DNA from 3 places in the Paenibacillus sp. B1-35 genome. Region 3 is predicted to be linked to each of the others. Evidence: riboswitches for the same ligand, from Rfam matches in the RefSeq annotation. Region 3 holds a riboswitch; each other region holds the start of a gene.

Region 1 (4,471 bases), on a different contig from region 3:
ACAATTGCGATTTTCGAGACAGAAAGCAACCTCTTCTTCCACTCGCAGCATACAGAACTGGCTTTCGAAATCTTGAAATACGATGCCGATGATCTGGGCAACCTCGCCTGAACCATATTGCTCAATTGGCTTGCCGTATACTTGTATAGAGCCTTCCACAAAGCTGTCGATAGCATAGGGATACAGTCCGGCAAGACAGAAAGCCAGCGAGCTTTTTCCACATCCGCTTGGCCCGAGCAGCAGTACGGTCTCTCCATCCATAATAGAGCATTCAATTCCTGATAAGATCGGCTCGCTTTCATGCTCGAAGGCGAGGGACACATTCAAGGCGGCAATCGCTATATTAGGGTGCGGTTCTATATCATCTTCCCTCGTTGCTGGAGATGCTTGCTCATTAGGTAGAAGCAATGTGCTCGTCATGTTATCGCTGCCCCTTTGCAATTGGGAAGCTCCGGAGTACGCCTGTATTGGCTAATGCATCACCAATCGATTTTCCTAAGAGACCGGAAATGACTGCACCGCTTATGCAGCGAACCAAGAGCATCGCAAGGATTAGTCCCAGCGAAAAAGCTGCGTACCCGCTTCGGAAATAGCCCCAAGCGAAACTGAACACAGCAGAACCAACACCGGCAAGCATGAGTACCTTGGTCGAAAAATTACGGTATCTTGTTGCGGCAAATACGGCTTCTGCTCCCAACCCTTGAATCAAGGCAGAGACGATTAAAATAGGGCCTACCGCATTCCCGATGAGCACCTCAACCAATCCAGCGACCGTTTCCGAAATGACAGCAGCCCCTGGCTTGCGAATAATATAGGTGGCAATGATCGATACGATGAACCAAATGCCGAAAATCACTTCATAGCCCATCGGCCCCATAAAGCCCACAAGCACATTGCCGATTTGCAAGAAGAGCAGATAAATGACGGCAAACACGACAGACAGTGAGCTGAGAACGACAATATCCCGCAATTTCCATTGGCTGTTTCGCATATTCATGAACATTCCTCTTTTCTTTGTATGATGATCAGATGAGTCCGTTGAGATTGCAGGTTTCAAAATTCCTCTGCAGCAGTTACTTTGTTGAAGGACTATTGGCAGAAATGGTGGTTGTCATTACGACATGGGACTTATCTGTTTTTTGTGCGCGATTGAAGGCATGTTCGAGTGTGGCGAATACTCGCTGTGCTTCTCCTTCCAGGCGGCTTGCATAGTGTGCACTCTCATCGAATGTTCCTTCTTCCTTCGCTAGACCGATAATTTCATAAATGGTATCCATATAATCGGGCGTCCCGAGCGGGTAAAGTGCAAAATGGGCAGCGACCTGGAGTGGAATCGCTTGATTGCGTTCAGCATTCATTCGCATATCGTCCGTACTTATGAAGGCGTCTCCCTGCGTGTCTCCCGGACAACCAATGGAGAAGGTTGCATTCAGCACGGCATGTTCACCGCCAGCAGCACTATGCAAGAAAATGGACTGTACGACATCGAATACATGCTCGCTCCGTCCACGCACCCAAGTGCTGACATCGTCGGTATGGGACCATACCTTGGACAAGTCCGTATTTCGCAGCGCTCCCAAAATAATGTCGACAAAGCGATCGCTCATCGGATAAATGGAAAAGCGGCAACCAACGATGCGGCTCGTACCGCAAGATAAATGATTCATGACTTATATCCTCCTTGGCAAATTAATATATGGGCCAGCAGACAACAAAAAAACTGCACCGTGAGTCGGTGCAGTTGCGCTTGAGGATACAAGATTACGGCGTAGCTTCATGCAAAGACGTGCATGGTGAAGCCACCGCTTATATCAATCAGTCGACTACACTTCCCCACGCTAGTATTATCTAGTTCGGGTTATAAGGGTTAACAGCGTTGCCGCTGTCTCTCAGCTTGTTACAGCACCCCTAGTGTTCGATATCACTATGCAGTTGTTCCGTTGTTCATATGCTTGACTGCTTACATTATACACTGGATGATCGGTTTGTAAAGAGGATCATGGAGGCAAGGTGATTATTACTCGCCGTTCTATCTGCAGTCGATGATGTGAGCGTTGCGGAAATCTAAGAGTGATATAGTGGGGAATAGATGCTCATAAGAATGAAATGCCGGGTTTGCTGCAAAAGGGCAGCGGCGTTTTGCACGCAGCTAGTCCTCCATAATGGTCAGCGTGATTTGGAACAAGGTAGAATACCGCTGATCCTGCGTTAGTTCAATCGTGCCTTCATGGAGCGTTATAATTTTTTTGCAAATGGCGAGACCTAAGCCTGTACTGTCTTTAATCGGGCCATCACCGCGAATGAATTCTTCGAAAATATGCTCCTTGATCGGCTCCTGAACGCCAATGCCGTCATCTCCGATCCGCAAAATAACATGTCTATCCAGTCGTTCGCATGACACATAAAGCACCGTTCCCGTTGGATTATATCGCAGTGCATTGCTAATTAAGTTGGTGATGACGCGGCTCATATGAATCTTATCTATCTTGACATAGAGCGGTTCCTCCTGGATACGTGCTTCAAGCTCAAATCCCTTCTCTTCTATTTCTGGATAAAATTCCACCACGAGCTGCTGGAACCATTTCGTGATGTTTACTTCCTCCTTGATCAATTCCGTATGCTTGTCATCCAGCTTCGCCAGTTCAAATAAGTCTTTAATCAAATTGGCCATATAAGCTGACTTATCGTAAATGTATTGAATATACTTGCGGGTATCTTTATCTTCCAATGCCTGATTGTCCAACAGAAGCTGCGAATAACCGTAAATCGAAGTAATCGGCGTCTTCAAGTCATGCGACAGATGCAGCAGCATGTTCCGCTTATTGTTCTCGGCGGTTTCCTTCTCGGCAGAAGTAAGCTGCAAACGTTCAGCCATGCCGTTAAACGCATCTTGTATTTCCGCGAATTCCTGTTCTGCTGAATAATGGAGCCGTTTCGTGTAATTGAAGCGTTCCATCTCCTTGATGCCTTCTACGATTTGCCGTAGCGGCTTTTTCACTTGTCTAACCGAATAGCGGGCGTAAAAGTAAAGCAGGATAAATAATAAAATAGCTAATATTGCAGCAAAGATCGTTGTCGCAGTTGATAATTTCAATAATCGCTCAGGAATTTTCCACAGCAATACATAAGATTCGCCGTCCGGTCCTTTTGCTTGGTAAGCATGATAGAAGATTGAATCATCGTTGCGCTCCGCATCCATTTTGGCATACATTTGGCCGTCTTCGTAATGCATGATGTCGTCCTCTTTGTTTCCTTTGACAAAAATGATCTCGCCTGACTCATTCACAATTTCGAACCAGCCGCCGTACTTGTCCAGTAAATGATCGCTGATGTTATGGAAAGGGTATCGATAAATATCCGTTCCATTAATTTTAGCAACGACCAATTCATCTATATACCGCCTCATAAAAAGGTTCGTGCTAAGGAGAGATACAATGATCGCTGCTATCATCAGGACGCAGATCACTGCATAATTTCGAAAAAACACCCGTTTCAAGGGACGTCGACCGGAGAGATTATTTGCTTTTTTCAAAACGGTAGCCTAACCCCCTAATTGTAATGAGATAGATAGGCTTTCTCGGATTATCTTCAATTTTCTCGCGAATTTTGCTTATGTACACCATAATTAAATTTTCGTCTCCGATGTATTCCTCGCCCCACACCTGCTCATAAATATGCGCTTTGGTCAACACTCTGCCAGCCTCTCTCATAAGGAGCTCCAAAATCTTGAACTCGTATGATGTCAATTCCTTTTGGATACCGGACTTGAACAGTTGGCAGCTTCTTATATTCAGCCTCACATCTCCAATTTCGATACATTCTTGTTCCTGTTTATCAGGCTTCGAATGGGAATCAATTCTCCTGAACAGCGCTTGAACGCGGCTGACGACTTCGAGTGGGTTGAAGGGCTTGCCCACGTAATCGTCCGCCCCGAGCTGCAAGCCATAAATTTTGTCCATATCGTCGGATTTGGCAGAAATAAAGAGAAACGGAATTTGCGAATTCTGCCGCGTTTTTTTAAGTAATTCCAAGCCATCCATTTGCGGCATCATAATATCGGCTATGACCAAATCGACGGGCTGCTCCTGCAAGATAGTCATAGCTTCGACACCGTTCCCGGCTGTAATCGTAGCATAGCCGTGGTTGGTCAAATAGATGGTCAGCAATTCCCGAATTTCGGCTTCGTCGTCTATGATGAGTATGATTTTCATTTTTTGTCCACCTCTATGTATGCAACAATAACTCCCGATCAACATGCGGCTTAACGCAGATTGATCGGGAGTTGTGCTGAATTAGAATAGATTGTCGGCGAATGTAGATAGCAATCCTGCCGCTTCTTGCTTCAGCATCGGCTGCTTGGATCGATAGTCGAACGTCCCGTCTTTCCTTTGGACAACTTCAGGACCAAATAATTGTTTGGCGATGACGAACTGAACGCCTTCCCGCGCCCAAGAATCGGTGGAGCCGCCGA
Region 2 (4,471 bases), on a different contig from region 3:
TGTTCATTCCTTGTAATCATCATTATGCTCCCCCTTCACCGCTGCTTATCGTCGCGGCGCCAATGAATGAGCAGCCGTTCCATTGCCCACACGAGGCCAAACATGGCTAAGCTCAACAGAATCACAACCGCTATCGCCACGAACATCCGATCTGTACGGTATGCCGCTTTCTGCAGAACCATGTAATAGCCGATCCCCTTGTCTGTCCCCAACCACTCCGAGATAATCGCACTCATGACACTATACGTGCCTGCGATCTTTAAACCAGAGAAGACCGACGGCAGCGCATGCGGGAGCTCCAGCTTCAAGAACAGCTGGGCCCGGCTTGCGCCCGCCATGCGCATGTAATTCACCATCATACGATCCGTCTGCGCAAGACCATCCAGTGTTGCCACACATACCGGGAAAAAGCAAACAAGCGTGATCGTTACAATCTTCGGCATGAGACCGAAACCGAACCAGATCATAAGCAATGGCAATAGCGCAATTGTCGGGATGTTCTGACTGACAATCACCAGCGGATAAATGGCCCGCTTCAGCCATGGCAGCGGATGAAGCGCGCATGCGAGCAGCAGCCCGACTGCTGTTCCGACGCAGAATCCAATTAGGGTCAACTGAACGGTCGCCCACGTATGCATAAGCAGCCCGCCCCCATTGCTGATTGCCTCCTGAAAAATATCAAGCGGGCTGGGCAGCATCCACTTCTCAATGCCCGATACCATGACTCCGACCTGCCATATCGCAAGAAAGAGAACAAAGGCTATAAGCGGAGGCCCTATCTTCGTAAGTCGACTCCTACTCATGGCCGGTATTTCACCGTCAATTCGTCCATCGTAATGCCGGAAGGCTTATACACAATTTTGATTTGGGACAATACATTGTTGCTTCCCATCTCTATCATCGCCTTGTTCATATCCTCAATAATGCGGAATAGCTCGCTAAGCTCGCCTTCCATCGTAGTTTCTAGTGGATTTACTTGATACTTCACGCCTGATGCTTGAATCACTTCGATTGCGCGATCCACATAAGGAATTACGTCTTCCCCATTTTTCGTCTTTGGAACGATCTGAATGCTCACTAAGCTATTCGCCATCTCGATTCTCCTCCTCGATTGCATATCACCATCGGATACATAGAAATTCATATACAGCAAAAGGGCGCCTGCGCGCCCCTTGCCGATTTCTTCGTAACGTTGTGCTTATGAAGCAGGCAAGAAGTCATTCGTAAATGCCTTGTCGACATCGATGCTCTTTTCCATTAATTTGTTCTCTACGAGCCAATTCATGTAATTCGCCCATACTTCGCGCTTCTGCTCACCCCATCGAGGCGCATCGTCCTTATACTTCGGACTCAGCCATTTCTGGCTGGCAATAACCAGATCTTTGTTCAAATCCGGCACAGCCTTAAGCAGCAGATTCGCCGCATCCTCTGGATTGTCGATTGCAAATTGGTAGCCTTTGGACGTTGCTCGCATAAATGCCTTAACCAATTCAGGATCTTCCTTACTTAGCTTCTCGCTTGTGGATAGAACAGGCGTGTAATAGTCTAATTCCTTCGCGTATTGATTCACATACAGCATATCGATTGGCTCACCGCGGAGCTCTGCTTCAATACCTGTCCATGCATAGAAAATCCATGCGAAGTCGATATCCTTCTTCACAGCTGTAAAGTAATCGGCGTTACCCATATTGACACTCTTCAGCTTGCTGTAGTCGCCGCCATCCTTCTCCATAATTGTGTGAATAATCATTTCTTCGACTGGAGAGCCCCAACCGCCATAAGTCTTCCCTTCAAAGCCTTTCGGCGACTTGATGTTCTTGCTCTTCGGCGCAGCAAATCCGGATGTATTATGTTGAATGATCGCTCCAATCGACACGATCGGAACATTTTGTTGTCGAGCCATCGTAATGCCTTCCTGAACACTAACTCCAAATTGCGCTTCTCCCGATGCAATCATCGCATCAGATGCGCCTGTGCTTGGCTGCAAAATCTCGACATTCAGCCCTTCTTCCTCATAGAAGCCTTTCTCCTTAGCTACATATAACCCTGTATGATTCGTATTCGGCGTCCAGTCGAGCACGATCTTCACATCGCGTTTTTCCTTCGCCTTATTCTGATTCGTTCCTTGCTCTTGTGCTGGATTTCCCGATGTCTGGTCTCCTTGTCCCGCTTCTTGTCCTTTGCCGCTGCAAGCAGTAAGCGCAAACGTCATCATAATGATGAGCGCCAGCATCAATCCTCGTTCCAAGCGTGTGCGTTGCATATGATGAATCCCCCTTCTCTTGCCCCGCTCTAGTAGAGAGTCGGTATGAAATCATAAGATGCTTCGATAACGCCTGCCGCATTCACCAGTTGGACGATCCGCTCGATCGTATATGTATGGATGAGCAAGTTCCCGTCCCGCCGTCCTGCAACACGATTCAGATCCACAAAAAAAAGCGCCCCATCTGGGACGCTATGTGTGCCGTTCTGCGCGTATATGCGAAAATGTGCATCATACGATGTCCGCGTCACAGGTATGGCGATATTCATCCATATGTGCAGCATCATGACAATGCTGTCCGAAGCAGCGCACATTCATGCGAAGCTGGCGAATAAGCAATAACCTTTATATAACAATAATGACGCGGTTCAACGTCTTTCCTACGCTGGCATTACCCAGATCAGGTGTAAGGGTCGGTATCTTAATGGGATACAATCTCAGCCGGCCGTATTCCAGCACCCCTAGCGTGCATATGCAGTTATCGAAGCTATCATTTACATGGGTAATTATAGACCTCATCTACCAGAAAGTCCAGTAACAATGATCAGAGAAAGAGCAAAATTCCAATGTGAGTATACCCACAAAATGATGCATAACATAACAACCAAAGAACCTACATTAGCATTAAATTCGTACACCCACATGAAACTTGTCGAAAAAAGTTCCATGTGAAACAAGGTACAATATTCCAATTTTAGAACCTCTGTCATTTGTTCCTGTGTCGTTATAGGCAAGTAACCCAGCGCAGTCTTTGGTGCTGGGCTTAGGTTTAGGGAAGCTTCTGCCTTTCCTTTTCTTCTATACGGATAGAAAATTAAAACCAGTTGTCTCGTTTCGCTTATTGCACTTGCTCCCGCGGTAGATCATCACGAACCGGGAAGCTTCTTGCCCAATATAGAATTGGTGTCGACAACACCGAGATAATAAGTTTAATTACATAAGTGGTAATAAAGATTTGGAACCAGACATCCCAAGGGACAATGCCGGCAAATGCAATCGTACAAAATACGAGCGAATCCGCCATTTGGCTGATGCCGGTGCTCCCGTTGCTTCGAATCCACAGCTGACCTGCCTTCGGATAGCGCTCCTTCACCATGCTGAACAATTTCACATCAAGGAACTGACTAACGAAATAGGCCGTTAAACTTGCCACAACAAGACGCGGCATGAAATCAAATATAGTTGACAGCGACGCTTGTGCCGTATTTGCCATATCAGACGCCTCTGGCGTAAAGCGAAGAGCCATCTGCATAATGATTGTCGTCATAATTAAGGTGAAAAATCCAAACCATACTGCACGCTTCGCTTCCTTGCGACCGAACTTCTCGTTTAGCAAATCCGACGTCATAAACAGTGTTGCATTCGCTGTATTGCCCAGTGTCATCACAACACCGAACATCTCTATTGTTTTGCCGACTTGAATATTGGCGATAACTGTCATTACACCAATCCAAGCATAGAGCCCCGACTTGCCGAATGCACGATAACAAATTAGGAAAAAGGCAAAGTTCGCGAGGATGAACAAAATGCCCCAAGTAAAGTTGAACATAATTTATGAAATTCCTCCTAGTTTTGATTACGCGGGATGGTTACGAACCGCGGCGCATACGCGCAAGCCATAACTTTATCATACAGAGGCGGTTCATGCCAATAGGAAACACACAGTGGATGCATGGTGAGTTTTGACTTTATTTGTCCCCTATATTAAGTGGAAGCAATTCCTTCATATTCTGTATGAAAAGGTCTTTACCCTACCCTTCGTATATTGTGGACGATACGGAGGGAATATATTGTCATACCTCACTGCTTTATCGATGAGCAGGATGTAAAATGATCATGGCAAGGATTCCCTTAGTTAAAGATTTATCCATTGAGTGTGACATTTATCACATTCACAAAGAGGGAGTTAATGTTAAAATGACATTGTAAATCCGTTAGTTATAATTTTCACAAAGTAATTTTGAACTAAAGAAAAGGTGGGGACTCTTTATGAAAAAGAAACTTGTACTGTTACTGTCCGCAGTATTGGTTGTAGGTATGTTGGCCGGTTGTGGAGATAAGAAAGAAGAAGCTGCAAAGCAGCCTGAAACAAACACATCAACAGAAGCTAATAAAGACGCAGCTCAAGTAACATTGAAAGACGGCGACTATCATGCAGAATCTCCTGAATTCGATGAGAAATCCGGTTGGAAAGAAACAATGGACATC
Region 3 (4,471 bases):
GCGCACGGTCTGCCGTTATGCCGCCAATGGCTACGATCGGCATGGATGTTAGCTTTGTTAGCCGCTGAATGATTTCAGTGCCCTGCGGCTGCTGTGCATCTTCTTTGGAAGCAGTCGGATAAATCGGCCCTACGCCAAGATAATCGGCGCCCAGTTCTTCTGCCAGCCGAGCCTCGGCTGTAGAATGAACGGATACACCGAGGATTTTGTCGCCGATACGTTCCCTGACTTGGGCCGCAGGCTCGTCGTCCTGACCGATATGAACTCCGTCCGCATTCAAGGCAAGTGCCAGTTCCACATCATCGTTGACGATGAAGGGGACGCCGTGCCTTCTGCATATCGCCTGGATACGTCTTGCAAGATCTTCCTTTGCCGCAAGCCTCGCCGCCTTAGAGCCTTTTTCCCGGAACTGTATCATCGTTGCTCCTCCGCGTATGGCTTCCTCGACAACCGATGCCGGGTCTGTCTTGCAATTGGAGCTGCCGAGCACGAGGTACAGCCGCAAATAGGAACGCATGCGGCCTTCGTCAATACGGCTTTCTATACTTGTCATCTGACCACCCCATCCTTCTGCCGCTGCCGATATGCCCAGTGGTTTGTCGGGCCGTTGCCGCCGCCAAGACTAAGCGTCTCCTCTATTGCTGCCTGAATATAATGACGCGCAGTACGAACCGCTTCGTTGGGAGCAGCGCCTTTCGCGAGCTCTGCCGCAATAGCTGCCGAATAGGTGCATCCCGTGCCATGAGTATGCTTGGTCGTGATTCTCCGGTCTTCCAGCATTGTAAAGCAAGTCCCGTCAAAGAACAGGTCAACGGCAAGCTCGGTAGTCATGTCATGGCCGCCCTTGATGACGACCATTTTGGCGCCCCAATCGGCAATTTTCGTTGCGGCCTCGCACCGATCTTGCAGGGACACAATCTTCATTCCCGCAAGCGCTTCTGCCTCCGGGATGTTCGGGGTGACAATCAGCGCGAGCGGCAGCAGGCGGCTCTTCATGGCCTCAATGGCCTCTTTCTCGAGCAACTGCGCGCCTCCCTTGGCAATCATGACCGGGTCGACGACAACGTTGTTCCAGCCGAATGCTTCAAGACGATTCGCCACGGTCTCAATGATGTCTGCGCTGAACAGCATGCCTGTTTTGACAGCATCAACACCGATATCTTCTTCGACGGCGTTCATTTGTTCGGCAACGGCTTCAGGAGGCAGCGGGTACACACCATGAACGCCGAGCGTGTTCTGTACCGTCACGGCCGTAATCGCTGACATGCCGAATACATTTAGCTCTTGAAATGTCTTGATGTCGGCTTGAATGCCGGCGCCTCCTCCGCTATCAGAGCCGGCAATCGTCAATGCTCGTGCAACCGTCATAGCCATACCTTCCTTCTTGCAGCAGCTTGGCGAGGGGTGATAGTCGAGGCTGCCGTATCGAACTGGCCGATTTCAGACAATGCATCAAGAAATGCGGTCTGGAAGCTGCCGGGCCCTCGGTGGCCAGCCGTTCGATAGGCTCTTGCGGCTGCGCACCCATAATAAGACATCGCTGAGGCTCCTGCCAGCAATAAATCAGATTCTATCGCGGCAAATGCCCCGATTACAGATGTCAGCAGACACCCGCTTCCCGTTATGCTCGTTAACATCGGATGACCGCCCGCAATGATGTAGCCCGTTGTACCGTCCGTAATGACGTCCTCTTTTCCCGAAATGGCAACGATTGTGCCAAACCGCTCGGCTGCCCGCGCAGCAAGATCGAACAACGCTTCCGGGGTGCGAGGGGATGCTTGGGACTCTACGCAATCAACGCCCTTGATTGCGCCGGCTTCACCCATTAGCTGGGCAATTTCCGCGGCGTTGCCGCGCACGATCGAGACGCGCAATTCTTTTAACATGTTCAGCGCTGCCTTCGTCCGATAAGGCGTTGCGCCTGCACCTACCGGATCGAGAAGAACCGGAATGCCGTGCACATTCGCCGATCGACCTGCGATAAGCATAGCTTCTATCATATCTGCATGGAGTGTACCAAGGTTCAGCACGAGCGCGTCTGCTGCCTTAGCCATGTCCGCGACCTCTTCCTTGGCCGAAGCCATCACAGGGGAGGCGCCAATGGCAAGCAAACCGTTGGCGGCAAAGTTGGCGACGACAATATTCGTAATATTATGGATGAGGGGGCGTCGTTCCTTAATGCGCAGGGGGAGGAGCTGCATGCCGTTCATCCTTGCTTCACCTCTGCCTTCTCCGCCAAGCGTACCGGCCAGTCCTCTTCTTTATAAGCCATGTCCCAGAACATATATTCCAGTTGGCAACTGGTCAGAAAATGCTTTTTCAGCTGCTGCTTGCGTGCTGGTGAAAACGGCATTACCCATTCATCCAGCATGCGGCGCATCTTGTCCGTAATCCCGCTGCCGAGGTCTCCATAGAAATGAATCCACTCATAGAACGGATGTGTCTCATCCGGATTCACTTCTTTTAGCAAGTGTTGTCCAATCTCCACATATGTCCAAGGGCACGGCAGCAAAGCTGCTATAATATCTTCCAATGTGCCCTCGTGAGCGACGGTCAGCATATGGGACACATAATGGCTTGCGGATGGAGCAAGCGGGTAGCCTTGGAGTTCTTCGAACGTCACGCCTGCCACGTCGCAAAAATTACGATGGGGGTGTGTCTCGCTGTTCAGCACAAACGAAATTTGCTCGTTGAAAAGAGCCATAGTATCACGGTTGTCGCATTTGGAAATCGCAATGCCATAAATACGAATAAAGGCGTTCAAATATTCAAAATCCTGCTTGACGTAGTGGATCAACTGCTCTTTCTTAACCGTACCCTCAGCAATTCCCCGAACGAACGGATGCTCCATGATTGCCCGGTATATCGGCTCCGCTTCGTTTCTCAGTTCCTCCGTAAATGTAAGCATGAACAGCACCTCCGCATGATTGGATAGTGGATGAATGCAAACTGAAATCTGGACAGGGAGCACTTCGCGGCAGCAAAAAAAGCCGCCCCGAAATGGAGCGGCTTCATCATGTCAGCATAAAAAAGCTATGAACTGGCCGTCTCCACTTCCCTCCGCCGGTATTACCCGGATCAGGTTCAAAGGGTCCAAAAATTCTTGTCTCAGCCGCCGATTGCGGCTCCCCTAGTGGATTTCATATTAAATTCATCTACTAGTTACTGTATCTTCCATTTTATATTTTGTCAAATGATGGGCTGTGTGAATGGTGCAAGTTCCCGTTAACTGCTAGTTATGGAGGAAGAGAGGGGTGCTGCTGCTATCCATTCAATATTCACGTTATCGCGTCTCCAATTGTTCGGCATGGGGTGATCGCAAATGACAGCCGTTGCTTGGTTCAAGTCGCAAATTCGGCATAACTGATTGACTCCCAGTTTCGTATGGTCGCCAAGCACGTATACGTACTTGGATTGTTGAATCATTAGGGTCGAGCAAAACGACTCTTCCATGTCATAATCGCTAATTCCCGCAGGGGTAATGCCTGCGCAAGAGATGAATGCTTTATCAAAATGAAATCGTGTCAACAACTCGCAGGTCATAGCTCCGGCAATCGACTTCTGCTCGGGATGAGCGACACCCCCAAGCATGATGACCTTGCCTTCAAATAACTTGGCTTCCTGTCGCTCCATAAGCAGCTCCGCGGCAGGTATGGAGTTCGTCACGACGGTGACGCCGACGACTCCTCGAATTGCCCGCACAAGCTCGATCATCGTCGTGCCTACATCAATGACAATCGTATCTCCGTCTTGAATGAGTGCGGCGGCAGCTTCCCCGATAGCTCTTTTCGCCGCTTGCTCCATACTGCTCTTTTTACCGAATCGAGGCTCTATCTGCATATGGGAAAAGGCAATGGCCCCGCCGTATACTCGTTTGAGCATTTGCTTCGTTTCGAGCTCGTCAAGATCTCGTCGTATTGTTTCTGGCGTGACCTCCAAGCTGCTGGCCAAGGAAGCAACCTGTATTTTGCCATGCCGCTGTAGCTGCTGCAAAATATGCTGTCTACGTTCTTCAGGCAGTAGCGTCATGAAGCGGAATCACGTCCTTCGGATGCAGATACACCGTCGTTGTCGCACCTACGCTGATCCAATCGGAATTCCGATGAATTTGATCGATGACGACATGCTCTCCATGCACGCATAATTCCATGCGCATAATATTGCCAAGCATCGTCACGTTGCGCACGATTCCCGTTACGGCCAACCCGCCAACGAGCGGCTGCCCGGAGAACGTCTCAGGTCGAATCGCATACAGCTTGCTGCCTGAAAGGCTGTACTCCGGTGCAATCTGTCCCAGCGTTTTGGCACTCCATACGTTGTAGCTGCCGATAAAGCGTGCTACGAACTCGCTGCTCGGTTGCGTATAGATCTCTTGCGGAGAACCGTGCTGCGCAATATTTCCTGCATTCATGATGTAAATATGATCGCTTACCGCCATCGCTTCTTCTTGGTCATGCGTAACGAGCACAGT

Evidence for each region. Region 3 has a riboswitch for thiamine pyrophosphate ahead of tenA (thiaminase II). Riboswitches for the same ligand answer to the same signal wherever they lie in the genome.
Region 1: it holds a riboswitch for thiamine pyrophosphate, as region 3 does, so the genes downstream of both, ACQ5BJ_RS24520 (YkoF family thiamine/hydroxymethylpyrimidine-binding protein) here and tenA (thiaminase II) in region 3, are expected to answer to the same signal.
Region 2: it holds a riboswitch for thiamine pyrophosphate, as region 3 does, so the genes downstream of both, ACQ5BJ_RS17775 (hypothetical protein) here and tenA (thiaminase II) in region 3, are expected to answer to the same signal.

Annotation. Positions count from the first base shown of each region.
Region 1 covers NZ_JBCHVJ010000009.1:153,456-157,926, reverse strand. The annotation lists gene ACQ5BJ_RS24530 (ABC transporter ATP-binding protein) at 1-420, opposite strand, end outside; gene ACQ5BJ_RS24525 (ECF transporter S component) at 422-997, opposite strand; gene ACQ5BJ_RS24520 (YkoF family thiamine/hydroxymethylpyrimidine-binding protein) at 1,074-1,667, opposite strand; TPP riboswitch at 1,814-1,920, opposite strand; gene ACQ5BJ_RS24515 (HAMP domain-containing sensor histidine kinase) at 2,150-3,532, opposite strand; gene ACQ5BJ_RS24510 (response regulator transcription factor) at 3,516-4,211, opposite strand; gene ACQ5BJ_RS24505 (serine hydrolase) at 4,293-4,471, opposite strand, start outside.
Region 2 covers NZ_JBCHVJ010000005.1:243,867-248,337, forward strand. The annotation lists gene ACQ5BJ_RS17755 (ABC transporter ATP-binding protein) at 1-20, opposite strand, end outside; gene ACQ5BJ_RS17760 (ABC transporter permease) at 36-803, opposite strand; gene ACQ5BJ_RS17765 (thiamine-binding protein) at 800-1,093, opposite strand; gene ACQ5BJ_RS17770 (ABC transporter substrate-binding protein) at 1,199-2,263, opposite strand; gene ACQ5BJ_RS17775 (hypothetical protein) at 2,293-2,550, opposite strand; TPP riboswitch at 2,623-2,736, opposite strand; gene ACQ5BJ_RS17780 (queuosine precursor transporter) at 3,102-3,812, opposite strand; gene ACQ5BJ_RS17785 (FMN-binding protein) at 4,253-4,471, shown strand, end outside.
Region 3 covers NZ_JBCHVJ010000003.1:188,519-192,989, forward strand. The annotation lists gene thiE (thiamine phosphate synthase) at 1-553, opposite strand, end outside; gene thiD (bifunctional hydroxymethylpyrimidine kinase/phosphomethylpyrimidine kinase) at 550-1,374, opposite strand; gene thiM (hydroxyethylthiazole kinase) at 1,365-2,210, opposite strand; gene tenA (thiaminase II) at 2,207-2,908, opposite strand; TPP riboswitch at 3,039-3,142, opposite strand; gene ACQ5BJ_RS12675 (DeoR/GlpR family DNA-binding transcription regulator) at 3,226-4,029, opposite strand; gene ACQ5BJ_RS12680 (ABC transporter ATP-binding protein) at 4,013-4,471, opposite strand, start outside.